3 regions of the Robertmurraya sp. GLU-23 genome follow, and region 3 is predicted to be linked to each of the others. Evidence: riboswitches for the same ligand, from Rfam matches in the RefSeq annotation. Region 3 holds a riboswitch; each other region holds the start of a gene.

Region 1 (5,725 bases), on a different contig from region 3:
GTGTCGGACCATATGAAAAAACCCCTCATTTGGGCTATTTTTTACGATGTAGTAAATTAACCAAAGGAAACTCATGGCTATCGGGTACGCAACAATCACACTTAACCAACTATCCCTCCCGGCAGCTGTCAATAAATTCGGAATGAGTAAGACATGGTTAAGCAAACCAGTTGATAGGATTAGTAATAGAAATAATTGTCTTGGTAGTAATATCTTCACTAGGCTTTGCATGTATTTCTCCTATTTGGCAGTTTTATTATTAAAATCACCTAAGCTTCAGTTTTTTATGTTGTAAACAGTTGAATAAAAATAAAAAACACCTTGTCTATCGACAAAGTGTCTTACTATTACACCGATCTCTTACTTTTAAAGAAATACAAAACAAATAATAGAACAAACCATAATGGGGTCAACATTAATGCTGAACGAGTAGATTCTGAAATAAGCATCACTAGTAAAATAAACGCAAAAAGAGTTAGTACGACATAGTTAATAAATGGTGTTAGAGGAGCTTTGAATATTGATTTTTGGTGTAAATCTGGACGAGTTTTTTTATATCTAATATGAGAGATTAATATAATGCTCCACACCCAAATGAAACAAATCGCACTAATGGTCGTCACAATTCCAAAGGCTTGCTCGGGGATCAATTTACTAAGTAAAGTTCCTATAGAAACAATGACCGTTGAAATAAGTAATGCATTACTTGGAACTGCATTTTTGTTTAATTTTGCAAGCATACCCGTTCCACCGTTTTGACGCCCTAAGTTATACATAATACGGCTTGTAGAGAATAATCCACTATTACTCGCAGATGCAGCAGAAGTTAATACAACAAAGTTAATAATTCCGGCCGCAACGGGAATACCTACTAAAGTAAAGGTCTTAACAAAGGGACTTGTATCTGCATTCAACTGATTCCATGGATTTATACTAAGCAGAACAATTAATGCACCCACATAAAAGAACAGAATTCTTAAAGGAATTTTGTTAATGGCTGAAGGAATATTTTTCTTTGGATCAGCTGTTTCTGCAGCTGATACACCAACCAACTCTACTCCAACAAAAGCAAATACGACCATTTGGAAAGAAAACAAAAAGCCGCTAATTCCATTCGGGAAAAATCCTCCGTGTTGCCATAAATTTTGTACAGAAACCGTTCCTGCCTCTGTTTTAAATCCAATAACTAGTAAAACAACCCCAATAACTATTAAAGCCAGAATGGTTACAACTTTAATAATGGCAAACCAAAATTCTAATTCTCCAAAAAGCTTTACTGTTAATAGATTCAACCCTAATAAAATAATTAAACAGATGAATGCTGGTACCCATTGTGGGATATCAAACCAATACTGCACATACATTCCAACTGCAATAACATCGGCCATAGCCGTCATTATCCAGCAGAACCAGTACGTCCACCCTGTTACAAAGCCTGCCCACGGTCCGATATAATCTACCGCAAAATCAGTAAACGATTGATAACCTGCATTTGATAACAACAGCTCCCCTAATGCTCTCATAACAAAAAAGGTTGCTATCCCCACAATTAAATAAGCTAAGATGATAGAGGGACCTGCTAATGAAATTGCTTTTCCTGAACCTAAAAATAAGCCAGTACCAATCGTTCCGCCAATTGCGATTAACTGTACATGACGATTTTTCAGTTCCCTTTTTAACTCATGCTGTGCCACTTGAAATTCCTCCGTTTTCTCTCTAATCATTATTGTAAGAATAATAGCCATAAAAAAAGAGACTGGGGTTCCCCCAATCTCTAAAAACGTCAGAATAACAAATACACATGGTTAAATGACAAATAGAACTTACATTCATACCAAATAGTATCTATACTCTTCTGTCCTTTTGCCTGAGATTGTGAACCCTTCGGCGTCGCAGTACGCGATCTCTCCAGAAGCCGCTCCTGTTATAGTTTGACCCATAACATTCATAGCTTGCTTATATATTTAATTTATAGCCTAGATTTGTTTTTCAACAAACTCCTAAGCTATTATCGTACAATAATTTGTAATTTTATCAGTATTCTTTTAGTTGGTCAAGAATATTTTTGTGATATGATGATCAAACTTCATTATGAACCTACTTTTTGAAAAGGTGATCCTTCTGATTGTTTGCTTGGATATAGACTCATATTTGTTCTCCCAATCCTTTTTAAAAAGGCATCTACTACAACAGGATCAAATTGTTTTCCTCTTTCTTTTTGCAGCTCATGTAACGTATATTCTAACCTCCGTGCTTCACGATACACACGATGTGAGGTCATTGCATCAAATGCATCTGCAACTGCCATAATACGGGCTTCTAATGGGATTTCCTCTCCCTTTAACCCATTTGGATATCCCTTACCGTCATAGCGTTCATGATGGTATAAAATCATATTTAATACCCCACTCTTCTCAAACGGTTTAATATGTTTCACGAGTTCATAACCAATAGACGGATGCTCTTTAATATGTATAAATTCGTCCGTGGTTAATTTTGAAGATTTATTAAGTACATTTTCTGAAATACCAATTTTCCCTATATCATGAAGCAATCCACCGATATAAATATTCTTGCAAACGGTTTGCTTAAGTTTTAACTCTTCCGCGATCGCTTTTGAATAATTCGCAACATTATTCGAATGGAAAGCTGTATATTTATCTCTCGAATCTAATGTATTGGCTAAAGAAGTGATAAGATCAATCATATTTCTCTTTTCAGCGATATATTTTTCAATAAGAATCATGATAAACGTGGCCATGACAAAGTACCAAATCCATTGAAGAATAGTTAACTGAATATTGAAATCGGGTACATGGTAAGCCCCTATAAATGAAATAATCCCACTAGTGAAAACTTGTATCCACACTTTTCGAAATGAAAATGAGGAAAGACAGAGTATAATTAAAGTAAATAACATGAAAATATCTCGATTATTTATATAGTCACCACTAAAAAAATAAAGGATAACCGTTGCACCAAATAACCAACGGTAAATATCTGTTCTTTCTAACCAAACCGACCACCTAGATTTCATAATACACCTTCTCCTAATTACTTCACTCAAACTTCAGTAATTATTAAAGAAAAACCTTAAGAAAACCTTAAAAAAATTAAAAATGCCTCTAAGGTGCATTTTTTTAAAAGATTAACAGTTGTATGATATTTTCAAAGAAATGGGGGATGGCCTTTTTGCGCCTTTGTAATTATTGTATATATTCTCTGAAGGTTAGATTGTCTTTTACTAATAGTTTTTTATTTCCTTGTTGAGAAATTAAACCCAGACTCTCGAACTTACTAAATTTACGACTAATTGTTTCTCGTGTTACCCCTACATAGCTTGCCACTTCTTCTCTTGTTATCGGGAGTTCTATAAGAATTCCGTCACTTTTCTTTGTTCCAAACTTTTGACAAAATTCTAGAATCATATGGGCAATCCTCACTTCAGGATCCTTGGTTGCTAAGTTTTGCACGAGCGTTTCTGTATGTGCTAATCTCTTTGTCAAAGCTTTTAATAATTTTATAGAGATTTCCGGATTTGCTTCCATGATTATGTCAATATCATCTTTTGTAATGACACAAATCTCCGTGTCTGAAATGGCATAAACGCTAAAATTATTCACTTCTTCATTATTAAAAAGGTGTAACTCTCCAAAAAACTCGCCGCTTGTTAATATATATAAAATCTGTTCTTTTCCATCAATGGTGAACTTTGACACTTTGACTTGCCCTTTGTTCACAATAAATAATCGATCAGATTTCTCTCCTTCTTGTAAAAGCAACTGTCCCTTTTTGAACCGTGTATGCTTGGCCATTTTGGCGACTTTTAAGATTTCTTCTTCTGATAAAGCCCCAAAGATTGGTACCTTTTTCGTACAAGGTACCAGCATTTTATTATGACTACAGTTAGCTTCCTTCATAAGCATCACCTAATTTTTTTATTTCTAAAAATATATCATACGTCATTTGATATATTTGTGTTTTAAATCACTAGTATGAAAAAAGATCACAGCTAAAATTTAGCTGCGATCCATTCTTATTCCTCTACCTCTGCAAATTGATCTGTATCTTCCCCACATACGGGACATACCCAATCTTCTGGCAGCTCTTCAAACGGTGTTCCTGGTTCGACATATTCATCAGGATCTCCTATTGCTGGATCGTAAATATATCCACATGGTAAGCATATATATTTTTTCATTCTCATTTCCTCCTTGGTGTTAAGCTGGTTGTAACAGCTTTTCTTTTACAAAACTCATCAGTTCCTTCACCGAAACAGTTTCTAATGATATTCCATTCAGGGATATCTTCTTTTCAATCGCCATTTTATAAGGTGTGGAAGCTACAATACCCTCAAGAGAAATTACACCTACTATTTTCTCATCTTTAATAAATATCCTCGTATATTTTTCATCTTCATCTTCATCCATGATGGTTGTATCACATAGACCCTCATCCACCATTCCTATGGAAAACAAAGACATATTAAAGGCATTAAATACAGTAAATGGCGTTGTTTTCTCATACACTTCATGAACCGCTGCCATATTTTTCCCCGCCACTTTTCCTTGATCCATTGCCCGGCCCCAAAGGCCTTCTACTTCACCATTCAGCTCGGTCACATCACCGGCTGCATACACATCCTCTATGTTTGTTTCCATCTTTTCATTTACGATGATTCCCCTATTGGATTGAATAACTGTATCTTCTACTAAGTCAAGATTAGGAACGACACCGATGGAGTAAATGACACTGTCACAGGAAATCAACTGATCATCCAAGACGATTCCATTTACTTTATCGTCACCTACAATCTCTTTAATAGAGGCGTTCAAGTAAATATCCACACCCTTAAGTCCGAGAATAATTCTTTTGATAATTTAATTCTGTTATATGGAAGTGACTTTTCTGCTCCAAATAAGGAGATTTGGGCCTCTTTATCAATATCTCTTATTGCCTTAGCTGCATTCACAGCTGCCACACCTGTTCCAATAATGCAATAATGTTTCATCATTTCTTCACCTACCTTTCTTAAATCGCGCTTAAGAGCAAATCAGCAACAAATGTTGTTGAATGTTCGATTTTTTTCAATTGTTCCTCATTTGGTGAAAATCTTACTCTTACAGGAAACTCCACATGTGTCATCCCTGTTGTTTTTATGACGTGAGATGTACTTTGTACATTCATATTGGTTTCATGTAAGTAGTCTTGAATCACTTCAATCGCTTCTCCACTCCATCCGTAAGAACCAAAGGCAGTGGCGATTTTCCCTTCAAGATTCATTTCCTTTAAGTCCTTGAGCACCTCTTCAAGATTTCCAATCATATCTGCATACTTTGTTGAACTACCAATAAATACAGCATCTGCTTCTTTAATACTTTCAAGAATGTCACTTTTATCAACTGAACTCATCATACAACTCTCAAAAAATAAAAATGAGGATTTGAATCACAATTTGAAACTATTTCATACGATTGAAGATTATTTCTATCACCTCATAGGTAAACTAACCTTTAGTTATCGGAATAAAGGATGTGTTCTACATGATGGATTTTTACCAAAGTCAAGAAACTCTTACTAGCATGGAGTGGATTCTTCGAGCGATTGTAGGTTTTATTTTTCTATTGATTGTAGCTAGATTATTGACTCAACGATCCATATCCCAATTACGGCTACTTGATTTTGTTATGGCTTTAGTAGTTGGAAATATTATTGCCCATCCGTT
Region 2 (5,725 bases), on a different contig from region 3:
CATCCTTTGTTTCTGGATGTACCGTACTAGAGAGAAGCACCTTTTTACGTTTCGTATGACCAGAGCTTAGCATCGCTGCTTCTGCCAAAGCGGTCCCTCCGTCGTACATAGAAGAGTTTGCAACGTCCATACCTGTTAATTCACAAATCATTGTTTGAAATTCAAAGATTGCCTGTAACTCACCTTGTGAGATTTCTGGTTGATATGGTGTATACGCTGTGTAAAATTCTGAACGCGAAAGAACATGATCAACAATAACCGGCATGTAGTGATCATACACACCTGCCCCTAAAAAGGAAGTATGTGAGCGTAAGTCGGCATTTTTAGCAGCCAAAGTTGTTAATTCTTTTAATAAGGCTGTCTCCGATTTAGCTTTTTTAATCTTATATTCTCCCTTAAACTGAACACTTTCTGGAATATCGTTAAAAAGCTCCTGAACATCGGAAATTCCGATTTCTTCTAGCATGGCTTTTTTATCGGTTTCTGTCATTGGTAAGTAGCGATGCTTCATGACGTTTGTTCCTCCCCTTATTTCTTTTCCCTTTTATAAAATGGTGTTGGTACCACTTTTACCTTCAAGCGTTTCCCACGAATCTCAATGGTTAGCTCCGACTCTCTAGTTATGACTGCTGAATCCACTAACGCTAAACCAATGTTTCTTTTCAACGTAGGTGATTGTGTTCCAGTCGTTACTTCTCCTACAAGTTGTTCACCCACATACACCGGATATCCATGTCTTGGGATTCCTCGGTCAATCATTTCAATTCCTATTAGTTTCCGAGGAACTCCAGCTTCCTTTTGTTGCTTTAAAGCTTGCTTCCCAATAAAATCTTCTTCCTTATTTACTTTCACAGCGAAACCAATACCCGCTTCTAGTGGAGAAATCGAGGAAGAAAGCTCCTGACCATACAGGGCCAAATTAGCCTCGAAGCGCAGAGTATCACGAGCGCCTAAGCCACAAGGAAGAACACCTTCTTCTTTACCTACCTCAAGAATTTTTTCCCAAAGGTAAGTCGCATCTTCACTATTACAGTACACCTCAAAGCCATCTTCTCCGGTATACCCTGTTCTTGAAACAAGTGCCTCTTTTCCTCCAATGGATACTTTCTCTTGAAATTTAAAATATCCAATTGTCGAAAGATCCACTGTTTCAACTAGTTTCTGAAGAACCTGTTCGGCAAGCGGGCCTTGAAGAGCTAACTGGCCCATTTGTTCAGAGAGATTCAAAACCGTTACATCCCCTTCAACATGATCGTTTAACCATGTGAAATCTTTTTCGATATTCGAAGCATTTACAACAAGCAAATAATGATCTTCATTCAATTTATAGATTAGAAGATCATCGACCGTACCACCATTCTCGTAGCACATAGCAGTATATTGCGCACCACCAATTTGCAGCTTTGATACATCATTGGTCATCATTTTTTGAAGGAAGGCCAAACTGTCTGTCCCTTTCACTTCAACTTCTCCCATATGAGAAACATCGAACAAACCTGCCTTCGTTCTTACAGCCTCATGTTCTTCTTTAATGCTTGAAAATTGGACAGGCAGTTCCCATCCTCCAAAGTCAATGGTTTTCCCACCATACTTCTGATATACATCAAAAAGCGGTGTTCTTTTAAGTTGCGCCACTATTATTTCCCCCTTATAAAATCATAAAAAAAAGGACAGAGACCCCCCTCTTTACTTAAGAAAGGTCTCTGTCCTGGCACCTGAAAGTTTACCGTTTGGCTGTCCCCTTTGGTGGCTTCAAATGAATGAAGCGCTCTCCAGAGTTGCGTCAAACAAGAGTTCTTTTGCCTGAGAGATTCACAAATTTTTTGTTTGCTCCTTCGGCGCTACTTTGTAGTAGTCTCTCCCCTTGTTCTCATTCGCATTATAAAAATTCCCAATTTGGATAATACTAAGCTGTACTTATAGAACATTCATCAAAATAAATTATAATGTGACAAATTTCAAAACTTTTAAGATATTAACATCCTACCATTTCGAAACCCATACGGCAATATATTTATCGATCAAAAAGGGAGTTGTTTTTATGACGGTAGAGATTGAGTTTGATTCCTCTTGGCAGGAGGGACTGGTAGAGAAAATTTCAAATGATGGTCCTTGGGGGAACTTTGAGTTATATAAACTAGCGGTAGAAGTTGAAAAACATACGGTTATTGATAATTTTGAGGGATTACAAGCTCCCAAACATCTTCCTCAATTAACACCGCTTCCCCATCAGTTAGAAGTGGCCAAGCAAGTAGTTGAAAACATGAACGGAAAAGCTATCCTTGCAGATGAGGTAGGTCTAGGGAAAACGATTGAAGCAGGACTTATTTTAAAAGAATACATGATCAGAGGTCTTGTAAAAAAAGTCCTCATTCTTGTACCCGCCTCCCTTGTCACCCAATGGTCATATGAGTTGACAAGTAAGTTTTATATTCCGGCAGTTTCTCAACGTAAAAGCTATGTGTGGGAACAGTGTGATGTGGTCGTATCTTCTATTGATACAGCGAAACGGGCTCCCCATAGAGAAATCATTCTCTCTCAAGATTATGATCTTATTATTATTGATGAAGCACATAAATTAAAAAACAATAAAACAAAAAACTATGAATTTGTACAAAGCTTAAAGAAAAAATTCTGCTTACTTCTAACAGCAACCCCAATTCAAAATCGAATTGGCGAGATTTTCAACCTTGTCTCACTTTTAAAACCAGGCCATTTAGGAAATGAATCTGTATTTAATGAAAAATATAAAAAAGATTCCCGAGATATCAACGATAATGAACATTTAAAAGAGCTTGTAAATAAAGTGATGATCAGAAATCGTCGAGCAGACACAGGTATTGAATGGACGAAGAGACAAGTTGAAACTATTCCTATTGAGCTTACTAAGGAAGAGCAGGACTTGTATGATTCTGTTACTGAACTACGGTCAGAGGGAGACTGGACAACCACTTCCGCTTTCTCAGTCATGACTCTGCAAAGAGAAGCATGCAGCAGTAGAGAAGCTGTCTTTTTCACATTAAAAAATATGCTTGAAAAGAAGGAAAACCCATCAAAGGAATACCAAGATCAAATCGCATATTTAATCGAGAAGGTAAACGCCGTTCATACAAATTCGAAGGCGGTAAAAGCGCTTGAACTGATTCAAAAGGTAAATGATAAGGTTATTATCTTTACGGAATACCGAGCCACTCAGCTCTACCTTCAATGGTTTTTAAAGCAAAACGGAATCAGCTCTGTTCCCTTCCGTGGAGGATTTAAACGAGGTAAAAAAGATTGGATGAGACAACTTTTTGAAAACAATGTACAGGTCCTTATTGCAACGGAAGCAGGAGGAGAAGGAATCAATTTACAGTTCTGTAATCATATCATTAATTTCGACCTGCCTTGGAATCCTATGAGACTTGAACAACGTATCGGGAGAATTCATCGCCTTGGGCAAGAGAAAGACGTGATGATTTATAACTTCGCCACCAAGGGCACAGTTGAAGAACATGTGCTTAAGCTATTACATGAAAAAATTAATTTATTTGAAAAAGTGATCGGTGATCTTGATGATATTCTTACTCGTTTAGAGTTTGGTAGCTTTGAGGATCATCTTTCAGATATATTCGGAAATTCCACCTCTGAAGGGGAAATGCGAATAAAAATGGACAACCTAGCATCTATGATCCAATTTGCTGAAGAAGTTAAGGAAGGTGATTATCGTGCAGCAACAGGAAATTCATAATTTTTTGGTGAAGTACTTTACTGCTAATCAATGTGAAATACTCGAGAATACCGGCTCATATTTAACTGTGCAATTAACGGTTGAACTAGATAAGGAATTAATGAATCGTCCGTTTTACTGGCATTACTTAGAAAAAACAGGTGGAGTTCCAAACCCTATGAAACTTACGCTTATTACAGATCAAAAAAAGACACCTGACGATATTAAAGGAGAAGTCATACATTTTGGTTCACCAAGACTTCATCAAATATTCAACTCATCTAAAAACCTTGCTGGATACATTCGACTCTATGAAGATCATCAAGCAACCATGGGTCAACAAGTACCATTACGTCCTTGGTTAGGTATGAACGTAAAAATCTCCTATCAATGTGACCGTAAAAGAGATGTCTTTCGATCAATAGGTCTACAATTAATTAATGGACATATGATTGAGAACTTCCACGATGAACTGATAAAATTACAATTAGCTCGCAAAATACCTGATTACTCCTTTACCTTATCACCACTTATTATGCCGAATAGTGGGGTAACACGAATTCAGAATATGATTCGCTCAAATATTCTGGAAGGAGATCATACATGGGCAAATGAGGCTAGAGAACGCTGGTCAAAAGACTTGAGGTTGCTGGAGCATTTTTATGAAGATGCGGAGGAAAAAGGCGAAAGCTATGATAATGAAAAACGAGCCTTACAGGAGCAATACGAGCCAAAAGTTCAAATTTCGATTATAAACGGTGGTATTTTTTACTTATCTGAAAAAGCGATTTAAAGGGAACGACTTATTTGTCATTCCCTTTAAATGATTTCTCTCTCTTTCCTTTGTTCATCATAATGACATATGGAAGAATACCAAACCAGCGAAAAGCAAATGCTTCTCTCGTTTCTTTTTTTTCCTTCCTCAGCTTTTTTCTTTCTTCCTTCGGTTGATCAATATATTTCACTACCGTTTGTGTAATGTATTTCACATAATCATTTATTGCGCTCATGTTTTTGCCTCCCTTATAGTCGTTAACAGTATGACCAAATACTAGTTAACTAAACCCATAGGGAACTACACTGGTAACATCCATCTTACTAATTTTCCGCTTCCTACCTCATACTGGGCTATCGCTTTAACAGAAAGTGTACCCTGAGTCATAAAATAAGTAACTTCTACATATTGGTTAGAAATCTGTTTAACTGTATACGTCACTTTGGCGTTTGTGTATGTTGCCATTCCATCTATAGGAATTACACCGCCTGCCATTTCATCAGAAATCCTCTTGGATGTGAGCAAAAATAAATACTGTCGTTTTTCTTGTTGGTTGACTGAAGACACTATCCCTTTTTCCGATACATACTGATTAAACTCAATTGTTAAAAAAAGTGAGACTAGTAGAAAAATACACAAACTAATAGGATACATAAATCCCTTTTCATTCATGAGCCTCCCACCACCTGAAGGAAAGGAAACAGTTCGTCCTCATATACAACATGATTGTTACCAATAACAAGAATGGAGATACTATTTTGGTTTTGATTGAACTCAACACTACTTATATTTTGCAACACAATTTCATGCCCTTGAAGTTGCACCAGCCGACGGATATATGGTCCATATTTCTCATACGTGACTAATTCCCCAACACTTTGCAAATAAAGCTTGCCGTTTTTTACCTCAACATATTCACACCCTTGAAGCTCCCTATTTAACTGACTAATAAAGAGCTCGAATTCTAGTTGTTGTGTACGGTTCGCAACATGGTTCATGTTTAAAATAATTGAAAAAATATAAGGTAAAAATGACGCAAGCATACAATAAATCGTGAAAGATACCAACATCTCTACTAAAGTAAATCCCTGATTATTGAAAACTGTCACAGATGAGAACTTCCTTCTTGAAGGAATTTTCATAGCTTACACACACCTCATTTTTAGACACTTCCTTTATCAAAGTAAACGACTTCCCTTTTCTCTGTACTGTTAATTGGTCTTTAATAACTCCGGTAAACA
Region 3 (5,725 bases):
TTCTCCAATGGATAAGTTGGGCGATAAGCTTATCTCTTGATGAATAACACTAATGCCTTTGCTTCTAGCATCCATGGGATGATTCCACTGCACTTCTTCACCTTTGTAGACGATCGATCCGCCATCAGGCTGATACACACCTGCCATTATTTTCATTAAAGTAGATTTCCCTGCACCATTCTCACCCATTAATGCATGAACTTCCCCTTTAAAAAGTTCAATATCAACGTTTTGTAACACCTTCACACCAGAAAACTGCTTTGATACGTCCTTCATACTCATAATAGGTTGTTCATTTATAGATTGATGCTTCGTTTGTTTCTCTTTCGTTCCGTTCATTACTGCCCCTCCCTACATTACATTTGGTGTAAACATAGTGCTCGATATTAGAGCACTATGTTTATCTTTTCATTGCGAGGGGTACTGATTACCACCCACTATATGAATCAACATTTTCTTGAGTAATGAATTCAGTAGGGATAAGAACTTCTGAGTCTACTTTCTCTCCGTCTATTATTTTTAATGCTAAAGCTACACCATCAATCACCATTTGATTAGGGAACTGTGCTGAAGTACCTGCAAAGCTACCACCTTTATTCAGTGCATCAACTGCAGCAGGAGCACCATCAACACTTACGAGAAAGAACTCATCTTCTCTACCAGCTTGTTCTTGAGCAATTTGTACTCCGACAGCTTCTTCGTCATTAATGGTAAAAACGGCATCAATTTTCTTATTGGCAGATAATATTCCTTCCATTACAGTTAGCGCCTTCTCACGGTTACCTTCACCGTTCTGGTTAGCAACCACTTTAATGTCAGGATATTTGCTTATCACTTCATTAAAGCCCTTAATTCGATCTCTGACAGCTGATACAGGAGGTCCATCAATAATGACAATATTTCCTTTTTCATTCAATTGCTCTACTAGGTACTCGACAGCTAATCTCCCCGCTTGAACATTATCTGACATCACAACTGAGTCGATACCGCCTTCTGCAAAACCGTCAAGAGCGACAACTGGAATTCCAGCTGCTTTTGCTTGACTAACTGCACCTGCAATCCCAGCCGAATCAAATGGACTTAGCAAAATGAGATCCACTTTCTTTGTAATAAAGTCTTCAATTTGAGCCGTTTGCTTTGCCAGATCATGATCTGCACTCACTGTAATGACTTCAGCATCATACTTAGCAGCAACTTCTTCAGCCCCTTTGGACATGGCTACGAAGAATGGATTCCCTAAAGTTGGAACGGTCAACCCGATCTTAAGTTGTTTTTCTTTATCATCAGTATTATTTTCATCCGTAGCATTGGTAGAAGAGCTCTCTCCACTGCTACAAGCATTTAATAAAGTTAAGAGTAATACGAATAATATAATGTGAAATTTCTTCATAATTTTCATGGTATCAAAACCTCCAAATAATAATTTCCTAGAATAATAGTCATTTTTTAAAATACTTGAAAAAAAGTCTGTTTTGCCATACCATAAAAATGAGTTCTAAAATTCTATATAATTTTAGGCATACTCAAATAGAGGTATGATTTAGGGGTTTTTTCCATTTGGTCGTGGGTCCCCCTGAATCGTACTTTTTTCTTGCTTTTTTTTGTTACAGGAAAATAGAAATTCAGTATCTAGTAGATTTTCCTCTATTATGTATAAGCCTCACCTCCCAAAATAGAGCGCTTTCATAAATCGTTTACATTCATTCATAAACGTGGATGTTTTTGCTCGTTTATGCTCATTTTTGATTATATGTTCTTTTTTACCATTTTTCAATAACAATTTTCAGAAAAGTCAAAATCGACATGGTCTTTTTTTACTTTTCACAAATTTTAATTGACTGAATTATTATTTATTGATAATATCTAACTTAATTCAATACAGCCGCCATGATGGTAGTGGATCAAACTATTACCGGAGCAGCTTCTGGAGAGACCGTATGTATACGGCGCCGAAGGATTCACAATCTCAGGCAAAAGGACAGAAGAGAATGTTTGCATAATAATATTTTGCACACTCTTCTTACCCGAGATTGGAGATACTCCAATCTTTTTTTTTATTTCAAAAAAATAATGAGGTGGAACGAATGGAAAGAAGACGTGCAGTGGTAAGTGTGATTGGAAAGGACAAGGTTGGCATTATATCAAAAGTGACATCTATTCTCGCTGAAAATAATATGAATATTTTGGATATCAGCCAAACAATTTTACAAGATTTTTTTACCATGATGATGATTATTGACGTGACTGGAAATGAAAATTTGTCAAAACTCCGTGACCAACTGGATTTAGTTGGAGAGGAAATGGACTTAAAAATAAACATTCAGCTTGAAGAGATTTTTCAAGCAATGCATAGAATTTAGTTAGGTGGTGACTGTATATGACAATTGCAATGGATGAAATCCTTCAAACAATACGAATGGTTCAAATGGAAAACCTTGATATCCGAACAGTAACAATGGGAATCAGTCTCCGTGATTGTGCGGATTCCGATTTCCATAAAATGCAGCAAAATGTATTTCATAAAATAACTACTTATGCTAAGGATTTAACGAAAGTAGCAGAAGAAGCAGAAAAGGAATTTGGGGTTCCGATTATTAATAAGCGTATATCTATTACCCCGATTGCTGAAATCCTAGGAAGTGCAACCGTTGAACAAACCGTGGAGCTTGCAAAAACGCTTGACCTAGCCGCAAAGCAATTAGGTGTAGATTTTATCGGAGGATTCTCTGCACTTGTTCACAAAGGATTTTCTAAAGGTGATGAGACCCTACTTAAAGCCTTGCCAGAAGCCCTTAGTGTAACAGAGCGAGTTTGCTCCTCTGTTTCAGTGGCCACCACTCGCACAGGTATCAATATGGATGCGGTTAAGCAATTAGGATATGTTATCAAAGAAGCAGCCGAGCGGACAAAGGATCAAAATGGAATTGCTTGTGCTAAGCTCGTCGTATTTTGTAATCCGGTTGAAGATAATCCATTTATGGCAGGAGCTTTTCATGGAGCTGGAGAAGGCGAAGCTGTTATAAATGTTGGTGTTAGCGGCCCTGGTGTCGTATTAAACGCGTTAAAAAAACACCCTCAAGCTGACCTTGGAGAAGTATCTGATATTATCAAAAAAACAGCGTTCAAGATTACACGTGCAGGTGAGCTTATCGGTAGAGTGGTAGCCAAGCGGCTTGGCATTCCGTTTGGAATTATGGATCTCTCTTTGGCTCCTACCAACGCCATTAATGATAGTGTGGCAGAAATTTTAGAGGAAATTGGTCTTGAGCGCGTGGGTACTCATGGAACGATCGCAGCCTTGGCCCTTATGAATGATGCAGTGAAAAAAGGTGGAGCCATGGCCAGTTCATATGTTGGTGGATTAAGCGGTGCTTTTATCCCCGTCAGCGAAGATAATGGAATGATTCGTGGAATTATAGACGGTGCTTTAAGCTTATCAAAGCTTGAAGCAATGACATGCGTCTGTTCAGTTGGACTTGATATGATTGCCATAACTGGAGATGTTACCCCTGCTACCCTATCCGCAATGATTGCAGATGAAGCTGCCATCGGAATGATTAACAAAAAAACAACAGCAGTAAGGGTTATCCCTGTGCCTGGAAAACAAGAAGGGGAAATGGTTGAATTTGGAGGACTTCTTGGGAGAGCACCGGTTATGGGTGTAAATCCATTCAGCTCACAAAAAATGATCAATCGCGGCGGAAGAATTCCCGCACCCCTACAAGCACTGATTAATTAAATTTTTTAGAGTAAAGAAAAACTGTGTTAACCAAAATTGGTACACAGTTTTTTCTTTCACTTTTCTACAACTAGTTTTCCATCCTGCTCTGAAACAGATAAGAATACTGGTCGTTCATTTGGGGATCGATTGGGTGAATGAATGGCTAATTTTAATTCATCATTAAAAGTTTTAAATAGCATCGCATGACCGCCATCTTCGTCTAATAAAGCTTCCTTCTCCTGAACCCACGGCCCACGGATATCACCAGATTCTGATATAGCCATTCCAACCGCATACCCTTTAGGACTTCTACTTGACCATAGCATTTGTAACCGTCCTTTTTGATCTTGATACAGAAAAGGTCCGTCTGTGATATATTCCGTCTCCCCTCTCACCGGGACTGCCCAGTTTGCACTTGACGCTTTGAATAAAAAATATGGCTCGCCTACTGTCGATTGAAAATCAAGTGATAAGCGTTGGGCACAGATTTCTCCATCTTGAACCTGAATCCATTCGTGGCAAAAAATGATCCATGGTTTTTCGTTACTATCTATAAATAACGTCCCATCAAGACATTCCCAATGACTGGGAGTAATCGGATGTTCTGAAAGAGGTGAAAACGGACCTAATGGATGTTCTGAAGCTAGGATTTGAGTACCGCGACATTTTCCTTCCCCTTTAAAGCTAGCAAACATATAATACTGATCATGATAAAAATAAACCTCAGGTGCCCAGTATTGCTGATTAGCCCAAAAGTATGCGTCCGGTCGGAAAACGGGAAATGGACCTTCCCAGTTTACTAAGTCTCTGCTTTTATAGGCATCAAATCCTGTCGCCTGTCCTTCCCAAACATTTGCATCTGTTGTTCCATACAAATAATAGCTTTTTGAATCATGGTCGGTAAGGATAAAAGGATCACGAATCCTTATCTCATCTTTTGATAGCATATTTCCCTCCTATTTTTCTTGAAATCACAGTTAAGGTTTAGAATCCCCTTTTCCTTAACCATTTTTCACAAAGCTTTGGCCAAACTTTTACTTCTGGATGATCCTCCGCTAACCCTAATCCATGTGGACCACTTTCAAATACATGTAGTTCAAGAGGAACGGAATTTCTCCTTAACCCTTTTGCATAGAGGAAGCTGTTCTCCACGTCTACTGATGCATCATCAGCTGTATGCCAAAGGAATGCTGGCGGTGTATGTTCATTAATATGTAACTCATTCGATAACAGATAAATCAGTTTTTCACTTGGGTTTTCACCTAAAATATTTAGCTTACTTCCCGCATGAGTCGATTCTCCCATTGTGATCACCGGATAACAAAGAACCGTGGCATCAGGCCGACAGCTAATCCGTTCTATAGGGTCTTCGGCCACTGGATTTCCTAAGTCAAAATGTGTTCCTGCGGTGGATGCCAAATGTCCTCCGGCAGAAAATCCTAATATCCCTACCCGGTTTGGATCGATCCTCCAATTAGTAGAATGGTATCTTACCATTCGAATCGCCCTTTGAGCATCATGAAGTGGAAGTGGATGTTTATGAGGGGCGACACGATAATTAAGAACAATGGCAGAAATACCTATTGAATTGAGCCAATTAGCAACAGGATAAGCCTCATGGCTTGCTCGATGAGAGTAGCCTCCTCCCGGTGCTATAATCATGACTGGATGGGAGCCTTCCCCGTCTAATAAAAACAGTTCTATATTAGGAGAATCATCTCTATCATCATCTTTGATGTTTGTTGATTTCCATAGTAGTACTTGTTTTGAAACATCTTTCTCCATTACATTCCCTTCTCTCTGAATGGTTTAGGCAAGTCATTAAAAAACGGGTCTCAATAAACTGAGAGCCCGGATTTTACTGTCCTTGTAGTAGTAATTTTGATTTTTGTTCTATTTTCTCAAAGGCCATGGTTGCAGGTTTCATGATAAATAGAGCGAGCAGATTTCCGCTATAAAGGATACAGATTGGCGGTGCATAAGATAGCGCAAAACAAATACCAA

What was found. A riboswitch is a leader RNA that binds a small molecule or an ion and turns the genes downstream of it on or off. The one in region 3 is predicted to bind glycine.
Region 1: another riboswitch for glycine. It lies ahead of ACVBAX_RS12160 (amino acid permease); the one in region 3 lies ahead of ACVBAX_RS06455 (ACT domain-containing protein).
Region 2: another riboswitch for glycine. It lies ahead of gcvT (glycine cleavage system aminomethyltransferase GcvT); the one in region 3 lies ahead of ACVBAX_RS06455 (ACT domain-containing protein).

Annotation. Positions count from the first base shown of each region.
Region 1 is NZ_JBRKCV010000006.1:121,412-127,136, reverse strand. It holds gene ACVBAX_RS12165 (GerAB/ArcD/ProY family transporter) at 1-231, opposite strand, end outside; gene ACVBAX_RS12160 (amino acid permease) at 348-1,694, opposite strand; glycine riboswitch at 1,846-1,922, opposite strand; gene ACVBAX_RS12155 (HD-GYP domain-containing protein) at 2,090-3,037, opposite strand; gene ACVBAX_RS12150 (Crp/Fnr family transcriptional regulator) at 3,207-3,920, opposite strand; gene rd (rubredoxin) at 4,037-4,201, opposite strand; gene ACVBAX_RS12140 (FAD-dependent oxidoreductase) at 4,221-4,835, opposite strand; gene ACVBAX_RS12135 (FAD-dependent oxidoreductase) at 4,832-5,014, opposite strand; partial or broken gene ACVBAX_RS12130 (FprA family A-type flavoprotein) at 5,032-5,397, opposite strand; gene ACVBAX_RS12125 (DUF421 domain-containing protein) at 5,547-5,725, shown strand, end outside.
Region 2 is NZ_JBRKCV010000001.1:334,778-340,502, reverse strand. It holds gene gcvPA (aminomethyl-transferring glycine dehydrogenase subunit GcvPA) at 1-511, opposite strand, end outside; gene gcvT (glycine cleavage system aminomethyltransferase GcvT) at 529-1,635, opposite strand; glycine riboswitch at 1,782-1,874, opposite strand; gene ACVBAX_RS01715 (DEAD/DEAH box helicase) at 2,042-3,730, shown strand; gene ACVBAX_RS01710 (YqhG family protein) at 3,708-4,502, shown strand; gene ACVBAX_RS01705 (YqzE family protein) at 4,513-4,719, opposite strand; gene ACVBAX_RS01700 (hypothetical protein) at 4,785-5,156, opposite strand; gene comGF (competence type IV pilus minor pilin ComGF) at 5,153-5,593, opposite strand; gene comGE (competence type IV pilus minor pilin ComGE) at 5,577-5,725, opposite strand, start outside.
Region 3 is NZ_JBRKCV010000002.1:433,325-439,049, reverse strand. It holds gene ACVBAX_RS06465 (sugar ABC transporter ATP-binding protein) at 1-339, opposite strand, end outside; gene ACVBAX_RS06460 (ABC transporter substrate-binding protein) at 428-1,399, opposite strand; glycine riboswitch at 1,915-1,992, shown strand; gene ACVBAX_RS06455 (ACT domain-containing protein) at 2,085-2,360, shown strand; gene ACVBAX_RS06450 (DUF711 family protein) at 2,378-3,739, shown strand; gene ACVBAX_RS06445 (glycoside hydrolase family 43 protein) at 3,796-4,668, opposite strand; gene ACVBAX_RS06440 (alpha/beta hydrolase) at 4,706-5,506, opposite strand; gene ACVBAX_RS06435 (YesL family protein) at 5,580-5,725, opposite strand, start outside.